DNA from 2 places in the Conyzicola sp. genome. Region 1 is predicted to be linked to the other one. Evidence: predicted binding sites of a transcription regulator. Region 1 holds the regulator's gene; the other holds the start of a gene.
What was found. The regulator HrcA, encoded in region 1, represses chaperone genes, less so after heat shock. The targets are predictions, from matches to a motif close to TTNGCACTCGNNNNNNNCGAGTGCNAA.

Region 1 (13,844 bases):
TGCTCAACACGGTGCGCGACGCAGGGTTGCTTCGCCGCCGTACCGGGTTCTACATCGCCACGTTCGCGGTCATCACGGTGCTGTTCGCCGGTGCCTGGGTCGGGTTCGCCCTGCTGCAGGACAGCTGGTTCATCCTCATCATCGCCGGCGTGCTCGGCATCCTCTTCACCCAGTACGCGTTCCTCGGCCACGAGGCCGCACACCGCCAGGTGTTCGAGTCGGGTAAGGCCAACGAGCTCAGCGGTCGCATCCTCGCCGACTTCTTCGTCGGAATGAGCTACTCGTGGTGGATGAACAAGCACACCCGCCATCACGGCAACCCCAACACGGTTGGCAAAGACCCCGATATCGAGCCGGACTTCATCATCTTCCAGGAGAAGGACGCCGCCGCCCTCCGCGGCCCTGCGGCGTGGATCAGCCGTCGTCAGGCCTGGCTCTTCTTCCCCGCTCTGCTTCTCGAGGGCATCAACCTCCACCGACTGGCCTACAGCACCGTCTTCTCGCGCAAGAAGGTCGAGAAGCGCGCCCTCTCGATCGTGCTGCTGTCGATCCGCAACATCGCCTACCTGTCTGTCGTGTTCTACTTCCTGCCACTCGGTATGGCCTTCGCCTTCCTCGGTGTGCAGCTGGCCATCTTCGGCCTCTACATGGGTGCATCGTTCGCGCCCAACCACGTCGGCATGCGCATCCTGCCCGCCGACAGCAAGGTCGACTTCCTCCGCCGTCAGGTGCTCACCAGCCGTAACGTGACCGGCGGATGGTTCATGAACCACTTCATGGGCGGTCTCAACTTCCAGGTAGAGCACCACCTCTTCCCGAGCATGCCGCGACCGCACCTGCGCAAGGCGAACGAGATCGTCAAGGAGTACTGCCTCGCCCGTGACATCGAGTACTCGGAGAACAACTACTTCGCGGCGCAGGCACTCGTGCTCGAGTACCTCAACCGGGTTGGGCTCGTTGCTGGCAGCAAGTCGTGGGCGTGCCCAGAGGCTCAGGCCTACGGCCGCTAGCCGTCGACTGATGAGCGCCGGGCTCTAGAAGCCCGGCCGCTTGGGCGAGACGTTGTCGCCGCTCGACTGGTGGCGCAGCCGTCGCAGCACCCACGGAACAAAGTGGGTGCGTGCCCACACGGCATCCTCTGCCCTCGCCTGTCGCCACGCCACGCGCGGCAGCGGCTCCGCCTCGAACGGCTCAAGGTCGTTCTCGACGTTGAGGGCGGCCAGCACCATACGCGCGACCGTCTGGTGGCCGACGGGGGAGAAGTGCAGGCGGTCGGGTGCCCACATCCGTGGATCGCTGAGTTCTCGCAGAGCCCACATGTCGGCGACGACCGCGTCGTACTTCTGGGCGAGAGCACGCAGGTTCTCGTTGTAGATCGCAACCTTGCCGCGCACCCGGCTCAGCACCGGTGTCATGCCGATGTCGGGGCCGTTGAACATGACGACCGTCGCGCCGGTGCTGCTGAGGCGTGCAAGCCCCGTCTCGAACCTGGCCGCGACGTCGTCGGGATCGGTGCCTGGCCGGATGATGTCGTTGCCGCCCGCAGACACCGACACAAGGTCTGGCTTGAGCTCAATCGCGGCCTCGACCTGCTCGTCGAGGATCTGCTGCAGCAGCCTGCCGCGAATGGCAAGGTTCGCGTAGGCGAAGTCGTCGGTGCCGGCCGCGAGCACTTCGGCGACGCGGTCGGCCCAGCCCCGATGACCCCCAGGGCTTGCTGGCTCCGGGTCGCCGATTCCCTCGGTGAACGAGTCACCGATGGCGACGAAGCGGGTCCACGGGTGCTGCTGAGGCATGTTCCAATCTTGCTCCTCCCATCACGCGTGCGCCAACCTGAGCGCTTCATGTGCGTCCACCTAACAGTCAGGCAACGTCCAGCGCAAGGGGTTGCCCCCCATCCGGGGGCGATGCCAAGCTCGTTCATGGCCCCGAGACCCGGGGCGGAAACACTGAACGACTGGGAGGTCGTTATGACCATCATTGGATGGATTCTTCTTGGACTAATTGCCGGCGCTATCGCGAAGGCGATTCTCCCGGGAGCGCAGGGAGGTGGCTGGATCGTCACCATCATCCTCGGCATCGTTGGTGCTCTTCTCGGTGGTTTCATCGGCAGCGCTCTGTTTGGCATCGGGCTTGAGGGCTTCTTCTCGCTCGAGACCTGGCTGCTCGCGATCGGTGGTGCGATTCTCGTGCTCCTGATCTACGGCCTCGTCACGCGAGGCTCGCGCCGGGCCTAATACCCCTTAGCTCGACCGCACCCGGTTCGCCCCCTCGAAGGGTGAGCCGGGTGCGGTGTTTTAACGGGTCACACCGGTCGGAGTCGGCAGCTGGTGCGAGACTGGCTGCATGGGCAAGCAGGACGGCAGCGCGCGACTGACAAGCGCGCTGGATGTCGACGACAGCACCGCAACGATCCTGCACGTCGACATGGACGCCTTCTTCGCCTCGGTCGAGCTGCTCGAACGGCCAGACCTCCGTGGTCTCCCGGTGATCGTCGCTCACGACGCGGCGCGGTCCGTCGTCACGGCAGCCACCTATGAGGCGCGAAGGTTCGGAGTCAACTCCGCCATGCCGCTCGCGCTGGCCAAGCGACGGTGCCCTCAGGCTGTCATCCTCGAACCGCACTTCGAGCGCTACCAGCACTACTCGCGAGTCGTCTTCGGCATCTGCGACGACTTGACGCCATCCGTCGAGCGGCTCGGCATCGACGAGGCCTTCCTCGACGTCGCCGGCGCTGGCAAGGTCATCGGCAGCCCCGTGCGGGTGGCGACTATTCTGCGCGAGCGGGTGCGAGCAGAGACGGGGCTCGTGTGCAGCGTCGGTGCGGCGGCGTCCAAGTTCGTCGCGAAGCTCGCATCGGGCCAGTCCAAGCCCGACGGCCTCCTGGTGGTGCCGCGAGAGGAGACGGTTCAGTTTCTGCGTCCCCTGCCGATCTCGCTGCTGTGGGGCGTCGGCGCCAAGACGGAGGCCACGCTCAAGAACCTCGGCCTTCACACAATCGGCGATCTCGCCGACACCCCAGTGGCAACCCTCACGCGCATGATCGGGCCGGGCGCCGGCGCAAAGCTGCACGATCTCGCCTGGGGCATCGATCCGAGAACCGTGCAGCCGAGAGCAGAGGAGAAGAGCATCGGCCATGAGGAGACGTTCGGCGTCGACATCACCGACGAGCGCATCATCCGCCGAGAACTGCTGCGGCTCTCATCGATGGTCGCCGTGCGACTGCGGGAGGCCGGCATGTCAACGCGCACCGTGGCCATCAAGGTGCGGTTCTCCGACTTCAGCACCGTCACCCGCTCTCATACGATCGCCGACCCCACATCGACAGGTCGCCGCATCTTCGAGGAGGCGATGACCCTCTACCGCGCCCTCGGCCGCGACGAGCCCGTGCGGCTCATCGGTGTTCGCGCGGAGCAGCTCGGCACGGCGGGCTCGTCGACCTTGTGGGACGTCGACGAGACCTGGACCCAGACAGAGGGAGTGATGGACGCGGTTGCCGAGCGCTTCGGCCGCGGCACCGTCACGCAGGCCTCGCTTCTCCACCACAGCAATGGCCGCTCGATCGAGCGCGACATCCAGGCCGAGGTGACCGGGCATGTCAGAAACGCCCCTGTCAGAGGCGTCGACTAAAGTCTGATCAAGTGACGACAACTCCTCCCACCCGCATCGTGGGAACGTTCGCCGCAGAGCACCTCTCACCCTCCTACCCAGAGCGCGCAGCGCGCGGAACCGCCGATCGCCTTCGCGCCTGGCAGGCCGAGGCGCTCGACCTCTACTTCGAGCGCGAGCCACGCGACTTCCTCGCTGCGGCCACGCCCGGTGCAGGAAAGACCACCTTCGCGCTGCGTCTGGCGACAGAGCTCATCGCCCGCCGTGTGGTCGACCGGGTCACAGTGGTGGCTCCGACGGAGCATCTGAAGCGCCAGTGGGCAGATGCCGCCCACCGGGTCGGCATCCGACTGAACCCAGAGTTTCGCAATGGCGATGCATTCGGCGGTCGGCGCTTCCACGGACTCGCGGTCACCTATGCGCAGGTCGCGATCAAGGCTGAGCTGCACAAGCGCATCACAGAGTCGGCCCGCACCCTCGTCATCCTCGACGAGGTGCACCATGGTGGCGACGCGCTGAGCTGGGGCGATGCGATCCGTGAGGCCTTCGGGCCGGCTACACGGCGGCTGTCACTAACCGGAACCCCTTTCCGCAGCGACACTGCCCCGATTCCCTTCGTGACCTACGCACCGGATGCCGCGGGCATCCGCACGTCTGTCACCGACTACAACTACGGCTACGGTCGCGCTCTCGCCGACGGCGTGGTGCGCCCCGTGCTCTTCATGGCCTACGCCGGCCGCATGCGCTGGCGCACCACGACGGGCGACGAGATGGAGGCGCGGCTCGGCGAGGGCGACACCAAAGACGTCACCGCCCAGGCATGGCGAACCGCGCTGTCGCCAGAGGGGGAGTGGATGCCGTCGGTGCTCGCCGCGGCTGACCGGCGCCTCACCGAGGTGCGCGACAACATCCCCGACGCCGGTGGCCTCGTCATCGCAACCGACCAGGCGAACGCCCGCGCCTACGCAGAGCTGCTGCAGCGCATCACCGGGGAGAAGCCGACCGTCGTCCTCTCTGACGAGAAGGCCGGCTCCGACAGGATCGACACGTTCTCGCAGGGCACGAGCCGCTGGCTCGTGGCCGTGCGGATGGTGTCGGAGGGCGTCGACGTTCCTCGACTGTGCGTCGGCGTCTACGCGACCTCGGCATCCACCCCTCTGTACTTCGCGCAGGCGGTGGGGCGATTCGTTCGTGCGCGCCGCCGTGGCGAGATCGCCTCGATCTTCGTTCCCAGCGTGCCGACCCTCATGACCCTCGCCCACGCCCTCGAGCTGGAGCGCGACCACGCGCTCGACCGCGACTCTGGAGACACGCTGCTCGACGACTCACTCCTCGTCGAGGCGGAGACCAGCGAGAGCGTCTCAGAGAGCCTGACAGAGGAGTATGACTGGAAGGCCCTCGAGTCGGATGCCAACTTCGACCGGGTGCTGTTCGACGGCGCGGAGTTCGGTTTCGCCGCGGAGACACTCAGCGATGAGGAGCACGACTTCCTCGGTATCCCGGGAATCCTCGAGCCCGACCAGGTGCGCGAGGTGCTGCAGGCGCGCCAGGCGCGCCAGTCCCGCCGGTCGTCGGCCCGCGAGCAGGCGCTCCCTCCAGAGGAGCGCACGCCGCCGCCGCTCTACCGCACCCTCAAAGACCAGCGCAAGGTGCTCAACGGGCTCGTGTCGATGCGGGCCAAGCTGTCGGGTCAGCCGCACGGCATCATCCATGCCGAGCTGCGCCGGGTGTGCGGTGGGCCAGCAGTCGCACAGGCGACCGTGTCGCAGTTGCAGGCGCGCATCGACTACCTTCGCAAGCTGTCGAAGTCGGCGCACTAGATCTCGGCGCACTGGGTCTCACCGCGTCCCGTGCGGGTTAAACAAAGAAGCCCCGGTTGCCCGGGGCTTCTTCGTTCAGTCTGGTGTATCTAATGAATACAAAGACTAGAGTGCGCGGATGTTCTCCGCCTGCGGGCCCTTGGGGCCCTGCGTGATCTCGAACTCGACCTTCTGGTTCTCGTCGAGAGACTTGTAGCCCGAGCCCGTGATTGCCGAGTAGTGGGCGAAAACGTCCGGACTACCATCCTCAGGAGCGATGAAGCCGAAGCCCTTTTCTGCGTTGAACCACTTGACTGTGCCTGTTGCCATTTTTAAAACTCCTCCAGGAGCGTTTCTACTTGGTTCCGATTGTCGAAACCGTTGCCGCGCGCCATCATCACTGACAATGCGCGGTTGTGGCTAAGGCTATAGCAGATATTGCCCTCGTGAGTGAAAACGAGAATAACTGGAACCCAAAAGTAACCTGCTGTAATGCGACCGAAATGTACCCCGAACGAGGGCGGAGGTCAGCCAGAGAGCTCTGCGAGGGCTCCGATGAGGCTATCTAGCCCGGACTCCAGGTCGTCCATGACGAGTGTTGCGCCCGTTTCGCGCAGGTCGTCAGCGGGGTACACGCCCGTCGCAACGGCCAGGAAAGGGATCCCAGCGGCTGTCGCGGCGATGTCGTCGCCGGGCGTGTCGCCCACGATCACGAGCGCGTCAGACGGGTGGTCCGCCTTCGCTGCACGCGTGAGGTCAGACCTCACCGGCGTCTCGTGGCCGAAGTAGGAGTGGTCCCAGTCGAACAGCGACGGGTCGATGCCGGCGCCAGAGATCTTGTAGCGACTGCGGTTGGCGGAGTTGCCCGTCAGAAGCGCGTTCACCCATCCAGCGCTGGATGCCGCGGCAAGGGCCGAAAGGACGCCTGGGCAGATCTCGCGATGGCTGCCGCTCTCGTGGCGCAGCCGCGACAGCTCGTCGAGGTGCACCGATGCGCTCGCGTGCAGCGACTCTGGGAGGCCGTGCGCGGCGAGCGACTCCCGCAGGATCTGGCCGTCGGTCTTGCCGTGGGTGTTGGGAAGGCGCACCGCGATCGCGTGACCCACTGCCAACTCGATGGCCTCGTGGTACAGGTTGCCCGCATCCTTGCCATTGCGCACCAGCGTTCCGTCGACGTCCCAGAGTATGTAGTTGGTCACGAGTCCATCGTGCCATCACCGACGGCACCTCGATTCCCAAAGCTGAGAGACTAGACGGATGCCGTCTGCCCTCCCGCTCGCCGACCCGGCCCCGCTCGACGGCATGCTCCCGCCGTCTGTGCTGGATGGAGCGACGGAGCGCGACTTCGGGGTCTACGTGCACGTGCCCTTCTGCCGCGTGCGCTGCGGATACTGCGACTTCAACACCTACACGACCGACGAACTGCGCGGGGCTCGACGCAGCGACTACGCCGGCCAGGCGGCGACCGAGGTTTCGCTTGCCGGGTCGGTGCTGCGGGCATCCGGCCTTCCAGACAGGCCAGCGTCGACGGTGTTCTTCGGTGGGGGAACCCCGACGCTGCTTCCGGCATCCGATCTCGCTGCGATACTCGGCGCGATCGTCGACGAGTGGGGCGTGGTTGCGGGCGCGGAGATCACGACGGAGGCGAACCCCGACTCCGTCGACTTCGACTACCTGGTCGCGCTTCGCGAGGCAGGATTCACCCGGGTGTCGTTCGGCATGCAGTCCGCGGTGCCCCACGTGCTCGCCGCTCTCGAGCGCACGCACGACCCGCACCGGATACCGCTGGTCGTCGAGTGGGCGCGTCAGGCGGGACTCGGCGTCAGCCTCGACCTCATCTACGGCACACCCGGCGAGTCGATCGACGACTGGCGCACGTCGCTCGAGCATGCGATAGCCCAGCACCCCGACCACCTCAGTGCCTACGCCCTCATCGTGGAGGACGGTACGAAGCTCGCGCGGCAGATCCGCAGCGGTGAGCTGGCCATGCCAGACGACGACCTGCAGGCCGACATGTACGAGCTCGCCGACGAGCTGCTCTCCGCGGCCGGCTTCGAGTGGTACGAGGTAAGCAACTGGCGCGCTGGCGACACCGCGAGTCGGCACAACCTCGCCTACTGGCGCGGGCACGACTGGTGGGGAATCGGGCCAGGAGCGCACAGCCACGTCGGCGGAGTGCGCTGGTGGAACGTGAAGCATCCATCCGCCTACGCGGACCGCATCGCGGCAGGGCACTCACCGGGTGCCGGGCGCGAGACGCTCGACGCTGAGACTCGGCGGGTCGAGGGAGTGCTGCTGTCGACGCGCATTCGCGAGGGGGTCTCGATCGCCGTGCTTACGGCATCCGGTCGACGGGCGGTCGCCGGCCTCATTGCCGATGGACTGGTCGATGCAGCCGAAGCCATTCATGGCACTGTCGTGCTGACGCTGCGCGGCCGGCTACTGGCCGATTCGGTCGTGCGCAGGCTGCTGGACTAGCCGCAGCTGAACTAGGGGCTACTCGACTAGCTCACGAAGCGGATCGAGAGCGGGTAGGTGTAGTACTCGCCGCGGTTCGCTGCCATCGCCGCAAGGATGCCGAACACGATCTGCAGAACGTAGACGGCGAGCAGCAGGAGGATGCCGATGCCGATGAGCGAGAGCACGAAGCCGACGACGAGAGCGATGAGCATCGTGAGCTGGAAGTTGAGCGCGGTGGCGCTGTGCTGGCGAATGAACGGGCCGCGGTCCTTGAGCACGAGGTAGCCGATGACCCCGGCCCAGAATCCGACAAACACGAAGCCTCCGATGTGGATGAGCGTCGCCCAGAGCTTCTCGTCACTGGGGCTCATCGGGGTCTGCGACTGCACGTACGGGTTGGCGGGAGGCGGCGTGCTCATGGGGCCATCAAACAGCAGAACGGCCCCGGAGCAAACCCCGGGGCCGTTCTGAGTGCAGGCGAGCTGCGAAATGACTACTTGATGAGGCGCAGGGCGAACGGGTAGCGGTATGCGACGCCGTCCTTGGTCTTGAGGAAGCCCTGGATCGAGAAGATCACCGTGACAACCCAGAGGGCGAGCGGCAGGATCCAGCCGATGAGGCCCCAGATGCCGAAGGTGACGGCCGTCAGGATCGTGTTGATGATGATGATCGCAACCTGGCCGATGAGGGCGGTGATCTGGAAGTTCAGCGCCTCCTTCGCCTCGGTGTTCGTGAACGCGCCGCGGTCCTTGAAGATGAGCCAGATGATGAGCGAGGGCAGGATGCCGATGATGCCACCAAGGTGCGCGAAGCTCGCCCACTGGCGGTCCTCGGTCTCGGAGAGGGGGGCGGCCGGAACCGGAGCCGGAGTTGAATCAGTCATGTGTCGTTGCCTTTCAGGTGAACGAGGGTAGGTCCCGTGGTGTGTCTCGGGGCTTGCGCTCATGCTCGCACCCCGTATGAGGGGCGCGCGCAAGCACAGAGACAAGCTAGCGCTTGGATAACGATGCGTGCAACGCCTTCGTCGCTGTGTGTCGCGATACAATTGGCAGTCAGGCATACGGAGTGCTAGCACAGGAAAGGCGGGTGTTCGTGGTCTCGGATCGTGGTCTCGAGGTGCTTCGCGTCATCGTGCAGGACTATGTGGCCTCCCGCGAACCCGTCGGATCCAAGTCGATCGTCGAGCGCCATTCGTTCGGTGTGTCCGCGGCGACGATCCGTAACGACATGGCCAGTCTCGAGGAGGAAGAGCTCATCGCAGCTCCTCACACATCCTCCGGTCGGGTGCCGACCGACAAGGGCTACCGGGTGTTCGTCGACCAGCTCGCCGACCTCCGACCACTGAGCTCTGCCCAGCGTCAGGCGATCGAGACATTCCTCGGCCAGTCGGTCGACCTCGACGACGTGCTCGCCCGCACCGTTCGACTGCTCTCGCAGCTAACCAACCATGTTGCCCTCGTGCAGTATCCCTCGCTCGCGAAGTCACGGGTGCGGCACATCGAGCTTGTGCCGCTCAGCGCGCGCAGAGTGATGGTCGTCTTCATCTCCGACAGCGGGCGGGTCGAGCAGAACATCATCGACCTGCGAGCGGATGTCGGCGTCGATGACATCGCCGAGCTGCGATCGAAGCTCAATGCCTCGATCGGCGGCCTTGGGCTTGCTGAGGCGGCATCCATTCTCGCCTCGTTCCCGTCGCAGTTCGCTGCCGATCGGGCCGACCTCGTCACCGACATCACATCGAGTCTTCTTGACCAGGTCGCGGCAAATCGCCAGGAGAAGCTGGTTATGGCGGGGGCGGCCAATCTCGTGCGCACGGAGAACGACTTCACCGGAAGCATCTACCCGGTGCTCGAGGCAATAGAAGAGCAGGTCACGCTGCTCAAGCTGTTCAGCGAGGTCGAGGCCGACCGCAACGGCGTGGCCGTGAGTATCGGCCGGGAGAACGCGGAGTTCGGCCTCGGCGAGACGTCGGTGCTCTCCAGCGGCTACACGACCTCTGGAGGCACCGTCGCCCGACTCGGCGTCCTCGGCCCGACTCGCATGGACTACTCCAACAACATGGCCGCGGTTCGCGCTGTCGCCCGATACCTGACTCGCCTGCTCGGCACCGACTAACCAATGCCGATGCACTGGCACGCGCCTAGAATTCCAACCGTGAGGACGAAGAACCACTGTGGCTGACCATTACGACGTACTCGGTGTCGAGAAGACGGCATCGCCGGAGGAGATCAAGAAGGCGTACCGCCGGATGGCTCGCGAGTTCCACCCGGATGTGAATCCGGGCAAGGAGGCAGAGGAGAAGTTCAAAGAGGTCACCCACGCCTACGAGGTGCTCAGCGACCCAGGGCAGCGCGCTAACTACGACGGCGGCGGAGCCCCCGGGTTCAGCGCCGGCGGCTTCGGCGGTTTCGGCGACATCTTCGAGACCTTCTTCGGAGGCGCCCCCGGCGCCGGAGGCAGCGGAGCCGCACCCCGCTCCCGCACCGAGCGCGGCGGGGACGCACTGTTGCGAGTCGAGGTCGAGCTCGCCGAGGTCATGTTCGGCACCAAGCGCGACATCGAGGTCAACACGGCCGTGCTGTGCGAGACCTGCGAGGGCAGCTGCTGCGCGCCGGGCACCCGCGCTGTCGTCTGCGACATCTGCCACGGCTCCGGCCAGATCCAGCGGGCGGTTCGCAGCCTGCTCGGCAACCTCATGACCTCCAGCCCCTGCGGCACCTGCCGCGGGTTCGGCACCGTCATCCCGAGCCCCTGCGTCACGTGTGCCGGTCAGGGGCGCGTGCGCGCGAGCCGCACCATGACCATCGACATCCCTGCTGGCGTCGACACCGGGCTGCGCCTTCAGCTGCAGGAGCAGGGCGAGGTCGGCCCGGCCGGCGGTCCCCGCGGCGATCTGTACCTCGAGATCAAGGTCAAGCACGACGACATCTTCAGCCGCAACGGCGACGACCTCCTCGCGACCGTCGAGGTATCGATGGCCGACGCGATCCTCGGCACCAAGACGGTGATCGAGGGACTGGATGGCGAGATCCCGATCGAGATCAAGCCGGGCACCCAGAGCGCAGAGATCATCACCGTCAAGGCGCGCGGCATCACGCACCTGCGTGGCGGCGGTCGCGGCGACCTCAAGGTCGGCGTGCAGGTGCTCACCCCGTCACGGGTCAACTCCAAGGAGAAGGAGCTGATCCAGCAGTTCGCGCAGAGCTACAGCTCGCCGCCGCCGATCCTCTCGAAGTTCCAGCAGGGGCTCTTCGCCAAGGTGCGCGACCGCTTCCTGAGCTTCTAGCAGGGCTGCCTCCCGTGGCCTCGCTCTACCTCAGCAGCGCACTAGAGTCGGCGACCGTCGGCGCCGTTGTCGTGCTGATGGGGGAGGACGCCAAGCACGCCATCACGGTCTCGCGCACGCGGGTCGGTGAGCGCCTCGCGATCGGCAACGGCCGCGGACTCGTGGTCTCTGGCGCGGTGAGCGCGATCGAGCCGGGTGCGTTGTCCCTTCTCGTCGAGAGCGTGCGCGATGAGGAGCGCCCCTCGCCAGAGCTCTGGCTCGTGCAGGCGCTGGCCAAGGGCGATCGCGACGAGCTCGCCGTTCAGGCGGCCACCGAGCTGGGCGCCAGCGGCGTCATCCCGTGGTCGGCCTCCCGATCGGTGTCGCGGTGGGATGCCGCCAAGGCGGAGAAGGGGCGAGCGCGGTGGGAGTCGATCGTTCGCGAGGCGAGCAAGCAGAGTATCAGGGCCTGGGTTCCCGCGGTGGAGCCCGTTGCCAGCGCTGCCTCGATCGGCGCGCTCGACTCCGTGCTCGTGCTCGATCCGACGGCGACCACCCGCCTCAGCGAGGTCGTGCTGCCGACCGCAGGGCGCATCCATCTCGTTGTCGGCCCGGAGGGCGGCATCGACGAGCGCGAGTTCGCAGTGCTCGGCGGCACCCGGGTGCGCCTCGGCGCAGAGGTGCTGCGCACGTCGACAGCCGGCCCTGCCGCACTCGCCGTGCTGAACGCGCGGCTCGGCCGCTGGTGACAAGGCTCGCCGGCCCACCCCCGGCTGGCACCCCGCTTCCCGTGATTGCCAGCCGCCTCGCCGGCACCGACCCGGTCGAACCGGTCTGGCTCAACCTCGACGGAGGCCTCACGATGCGGCTCGGCGACCGCTACCTCAAGTGGGTGCCAGCCGGGCTCTCGCTCGCCGCGGAGCGCGAGCGCCTCGAGTGGGCCGCGACGTTCCACCCGGTTCCCGTTGTGCTGGGCCATGGGGTCGACGAGGACGGCGAGTGGATGCTGACGCGAGCCATCGACGGCGTGTCGGCCGTGACGCTGACGAGCGATCCGCGCGCTGCGGCGGTTGCGCTTGGCGAGGGCCTCCGCGCCCTCCACGAGAACCTCCCGGTGGAGTGGTGCCCCTTCGACTGGTCTGCGCAGAGCAGGGGAGGCATCGACGCTCCCGACGTCGATCAGCTCGTCGTCGCCCACGGCGACGCGTGCCTGCCGAACACCCTCGTCGACGCGCACGGGCGATGGGTCGCGCACGTCGACCTCGGCTCCCTCGGGCTGGCCGATCGCTGGGCCGACCTCGCCGTCGCGTCGATGAGCCTTGACTGGAACCTCGGCGAGGGATGGCAGCCGGCGTTCTTCGCTGCGTACGGCGTCGATCGAGACGAGGAGCGCATCCGGTACTACCGGTCCCTCTGGGATCACCCAGCGTAGAATGAGGGATATGTCTACTGAGAGCCCGACCGTGTTCGAGCGCATCATCGCGCGCGAGATTCCGGCAGACATCGTGTTCGAGTCAGACGACATCATCGCCTTCCGCGACATTGCGCCGCAGGCTCCCGTGCACATCCTCGTTGTTCCGAAGACCTCGGAGTACGCCAATGTCGCGGAACTCGCCGCCGGTGACCCGGCGCTGCTGGCAGAACTGGTCTCTGTGGCATCCCAGATCGCCGACGGCGACTACCGGCTCGTGTTCAACACCGGCGCCGGTGCCGGCCAGACGGTCTTCCATGTGCACGCCCACATCCTCGCGGGCGGGCTAGAAGAAGGAACCCTTGCCAAGTAGCGAAGAGTCACTGTCAGCACACGTCGAACTCGACGTCGATGGCGTCGCCATGGTTCGGCTGCTCGGGCCACAGGACCGGCTGCTGCGCACCATCGAGCGCGCGCACCCGTCTGTTCGCGTTCTCGTGCGCGGCAACCACATCGAGCTCGACGGGGAACCCGCCCAGGTCGAGGCCGCCCGTGAGCTTGTTGTCGAACTGGTGACCATGGTTCGCAACGGAGTCGACCTCGGCGATACCGAGGTGACCGAGTCCGCGCGCATCCTCCAGCGGGGAGGTGGGAGCCCGGCAGAGCTGCTGAGCCAGGCCATCCTGACCAGCCGCGGCAAGAGCATCCGACCGAAGACCCTTGGCCAGAAGGCCTATGTCGACGCCATCGACGAGCACACCATCACCTTCGGCATCGGGCCAGCCGGCACCGGCAAGACCTATCTCGCGATGGCCAAGGCGGTTCAGTCGCTGCAGCGCAAAGAGGTCGAGCGCATCATCCTCACGCGCCCCGCCGTTGAAGCGGGGGAGCGCCTCGGGTTCCTTCCCGGCACGCTCACCGACAAGATCGACCCGTATCTTCGGCCCCTCTACGACGCCCTCAACGAGATGATGGATCCCGAGATCGTGCCGAAGCTTCTCGCAGCGGGCACCGTCGAGGTCGCGCCGCTCGCCTACATGCGCGGTCGCACGCTCAACAACGCGTTCATCATCCTCGACGAGGCGCAGAACACGAGCCCTGAGCAGATGAAGATGTTCCTGACGCGCCTCGGCTTCGGGTCGAAGATCGTCGTCACGGGCGACGTGACGCAGGTCGACCTGCCCACGGGTGCCAGCGGCCTTCAGCTCGTGACGAGCGTGCTCAACCGGATCGACGACATCCACTTCGCCAGACTCACGAGCGACGACGTGGTGCGCCACACCCTCGTCGGCGAGATCGT
Region 2 (3,803 bases), on a different contig from region 1:
TCACCCATCGGCGCGGGGTTCTTCTCTGGCTTCTCTGCGATGACTGCCTCAGTGGTGAGGAAGAGACCGGCGATCGACGCGGCGTTGAGCAGCGCAGAGCGCGTGACCTTCACCGGGTCGTTGATGCCTGCAGCGAGCATGTCGACGTACTCACCGGTTGCGGCGTTGAGGCCGTGACCGACGGGCAGGTGGCGCACCTTGTCAGCGACAACACCCGGCTCGAGACCGGCGTTAAGCGCGATCTGCTTGAGCGGGGCGTCGATGGCAACGCGCACGATGTTGGCACCCGTTGCCTCGTCACCGACGAGGCCCTTGATGACGTCACCGTCGAAAGCGACCTTGCCAGCCTGGATGAGGGCGACGCCACCACCGGCGACGATGCCCTCCTCGACGGCTGCCTTGGCGTTGCGCACTGCATCCTCGATGCGGTGCTTGCGCTCCTTGAGCTCGACCTCGGTGGCTGCACCGGCCTTGATGACCGCAACACCGCCGGCGAGCTTCGCGAGGCGCTCCTGGAGCTTCTCGCGGTCGTAGTCGCTGTCGGTGTTGTCGATCTCTGCACGGATCTGCTTGACACGGCCGGCAATCGCCTCCTCGTCACCCGCCCCCTCGATGATCGTGGTCTCGTCCTTGGTGATGATCACCTTGCGAGCACGGCCGAGCAGGTCGAGGGTGGCGTTCTCGAGCTTGAGACCGACCTCCTCGGAGATGACCTGTCCTCCGGTGAGGATCGCGATGTCCTGCAGCTGCGCCTTGCGACGGTCGCCGAAACCGGGAGCCTTGACGGCAACCGACTTGAAGATGCCGCGGATCTTGTTGACCACCAGGGTCGCGAGGGCCTCGCCGTCGACATCCTCGGCGATGATGAGCAGCTGCTTGCCTGACTGGATCACCTTGTCGACGATCGGAAGGAGGTCCTTGATGTTGGAGATCTTCGAGTTCGCGATGAGGATGTACGGGTCTTCGAAGACAGCCTCCTGGCGCTCCGGGTCGGTGACGAAGTACTGCGAAAGGTAGCCCTTGTCGAAGCGCATGCCCTCGGTCAGCTCGAGCGTCGTGCCGAAGGTGTTCGACTCCTCGACGGTGACGACACCCTCCTTGCCGACCTTGTCGATCGCCTCGGCGATAAGCGCGCCGATCTCGGGGTCTGCGGCAGAGATAGACGCCGTTGCAGCGATCTCTTCCTTGGTCTCGATCTCCTTGGCGGAGGCGACGAGTGCCTCGATGACGGCAGCGGTTGCCTTCTCGATACCGCGCTTGAGGCTGATCGGGTCAGCACCGGCGGCAACGTTGCGGAGGCCTTCGCGAACGAGAGCCTGGGCGAGCACCACGGAGGTGGTCGTTCCGTCGCCAGCGACGTCATCCGTCTTCTTGGCAACTTCCTTGACGAGCTCTGCGCCGATCTTCTCGTACGGGTCGTCGAGCTCGATCTCCTTGGCGATCGACACGCCGTCGTTCGTGATGGTGGGGGCGCCCCACTTCTTCTCTAGCACGACGTTGCGGCCGCGCGGGCCGAGGGTCACCTTGACGGCGTCGGCGAGAATGTTGAGGCCGCGCTCGAGGCCGCGACGGGCCTCTTCGTTGAAAGCAATGATCTTTGCCATGTGTGTTTCTCGTCCCTCCCGGACGTATTACAGCTGAGTTGTTGGCACTCGAACTCTGCGAGTGCCAAAGGGAAATCTAGCACTCGGGTATGGGGAGTGCAAGAAAGCGCCGGGCCGTGGCGCTCGGCAGATCACGCTACTGGCGTAAAGGATCCCGTTGTCGGCACCAGCTCTATCCAGCTGTTGCCGGGGGCGAGGCGCACCGTCACTCCCTGGTCGTCGACGAGGCGGATGACGGAGGTTGCGGCATCCTTCGACCACGTCACGGGAATCGTGGCGGCGCCGCTCGAGACCCAGCCCTGGCCGGTGCCCACGAGCTGCGTCTTCGGCACCCCGAGGCTCTTGTCGATGCCGACGAAGAGGGCGATGACGTTGGTGGCCGACAGCTGCGCGCCGTTGCTGTCCATGTCGGCGACGCCCTTCTGCGCACGCAGGTACTTCGACTGCGCCGCGTCCCACGTCCACGACGGGGTGGAGTAGGTCGAGAACACGATATTGAGGGCGCTGGCCGGCGCGCCCTCCTTCGCGGCCGTCGACGACGGCACGTCGAGGGAGAACGCGAACTGCTGCTGCGGGGGACGTAGCTCTGGGTGCTCTGCGATCAGCGCGACCGCCTTGACGAGCACGTTGTGCGGGGCCGTCTTGGTCTTGGTGCGGTAGAACGTCTCTGCCGTCGACTTCTGGCCGTGTATGGCGTTGAAGACGTTCGTGGCCTGCATGAGTGCGACGAATCGCTGCTGGCCGCCGGAGTAGGCGATGATTCCGCCGAAGGCCGAGACGATATCCGGGTCCATCGGTCGAATGGAGCGCACCGGCCCGATCTCGTCTGGCACATCGGACTGCCAGATGGCGACGTAGCGGGTCAAACCGCCTTCGACTAGCTCCTCGAACACGATGTCGGTGCGGTCGAGCCCGACCTGCGGCCTGGCCTCTGGGTGGTTGTCGATCTTCGCGGCAAGCGATGGATTGAGCGCGCTGCCAACGGGGATGGCCTCGCCGGTGAGAGGCGCGATGCCCATGGGCTCTGGCGCCTCATAGGTCGAGGTGTACGACGGGGTCGGGGTCGGCACCGGCTCGGACGCGGTGCAGCCGGCCAGCACGAGGCCGACGGCTACCAGGGGTGCGATGCGCACCGCGCGACGAGCGTTCACAACAACAAGCCTAGCTGCGGCGACCTCCGCGACGTCGATAGCTGAGGTCGTGTCTGGTTTTGAGATGGAGCCGGCGTGACTAGGAGACCCGCACGGATTCGGCCTGCGGGCCCTTGGCGCCGGTGCCGAGTTCGAAGGTGACCAGCTGCCCCTCCTCCAGCACCTTGTAGCCGCCCATGTCGATGGCGGAGTAGTGCACGAAGACGTCCTGCCCGCTGCCATCGACCGTGATGAAGCCGTAGCCCTTCTCCGCGTTGAACCACTTGACGGTGCCCTGTGCCATGTCTCGCTCCTTGCTCGTGAAACACGACAGTAGCGGAGCAGACACCACAGAAATGGCCCGAAAAAGCGATCGTGACCGGGTGTTACCGCGATTCAACGAGACTTAAACACGCCCGAAACACTGGGCTGCGGCATGGCTTCGACTACGGGGTCGGAGCCTCGTAGTCAGAGCCGAGCACGATGGTGATCGGGGCACCGAGGAACGCCGTGCTCTCGAGCACATCGCCAGTGCCGAGTGCGAGCACGAGGCCGCGCGCGATGTCCTCGTCTGCCGGGTTGCTGTAGTAGACGACGGTCTTCTCGATGTCGCGCTGCGAGGCGAGTGCGAACGCGCCGACGGGCCATCCCGCTGTGCGAAGAGCAGTGCCGGCGGCAGTCTCAAGGTCGACGGTCGGGGTGGCGTTGAGCACCGTGATGGTGATCGCGCGCGCCGGGTCGATCGTCGTCGGGTCGGTGAGCGGCTCTGCGGTCAGGCTCGGCGACGCCGACGGCGCAGCGGTCGGCTCTCCCTCGAGAAAGCCAGTGCCGTTCAGCAGGTTGAGCCCGAGCACGCCGATCAGCACGAAGATGCCAGTGAACAGCGCGGCCCAGGCGAAGGTGATCCAGCCGCGGCCGGCCTTGGGCGGTGCCCGGTGGGCGCCAACGCGTGCCAGGTCGGCCGGAAGGTCGTCGAACTGGTCTTTGGGGTACTTCGCCATAGGTCTGGAATCGATTCACTCGTGCGGCACGGCAACACGACCGGCCTGGGATGAACTCGTGAATGCAC

Region 2: a site for HrcA is predicted at 1,646-1,672, ahead of groL (chaperonin GroEL). Genes of this name have one in related genera too.

Annotation. Positions count from the first base shown of each region.
Region 1 is NZ_JBXMIS010000140.1:6,259-20,102, reverse strand. It holds gene AC14A7_RS13000 (fatty acid desaturase family protein) at 1-1,010, shown strand, start outside; gene AC14A7_RS12995 (SGNH/GDSL hydrolase family protein) at 1,035-1,796, opposite strand; gene AC14A7_RS12990 (GlsB/YeaQ/YmgE family stress response membrane protein) at 1,971-2,237, shown strand; gene dinB (DNA polymerase IV) at 2,347-3,630, shown strand; gene AC14A7_RS12980 (DEAD/DEAH box helicase) at 3,642-5,429, shown strand; gene AC14A7_RS12975 (cold-shock protein) at 5,535-5,738, opposite strand; gene AC14A7_RS12970 (HAD family hydrolase) at 5,936-6,607, opposite strand; gene hemW (radical SAM family heme chaperone HemW) at 6,666-7,886, shown strand; gene AC14A7_RS12960 (DUF4870 domain-containing protein) at 7,913-8,287, opposite strand; gene AC14A7_RS12955 (DUF4870 domain-containing protein) at 8,362-8,751, opposite strand; gene hrcA (heat-inducible transcriptional repressor HrcA) at 8,961-9,983, shown strand; gene dnaJ (molecular chaperone DnaJ) at 10,042-11,154, shown strand; gene AC14A7_RS12940 (16S rRNA (uracil(1498)-N(3))-methyltransferase) at 11,169-11,882, shown strand; gene AC14A7_RS12935 (phosphotransferase) at 11,879-12,565, shown strand; gene AC14A7_RS12930 (histidine triad nucleotide-binding protein) at 12,576-12,917, shown strand; gene AC14A7_RS12925 (PhoH family protein) at 12,967-13,844, shown strand, end outside.
Region 2 is NZ_JBXMIS010000045.1:10-3,812, reverse strand. It holds gene groL (chaperonin GroEL) at 1-1,604, opposite strand, end outside; gene AC14A7_RS04065 (DUF3048 domain-containing protein) at 1,736-2,755, opposite strand; gene AC14A7_RS04060 (cold-shock protein) at 2,835-3,038, opposite strand; gene AC14A7_RS04055 (LytR C-terminal domain-containing protein) at 3,181-3,735, opposite strand.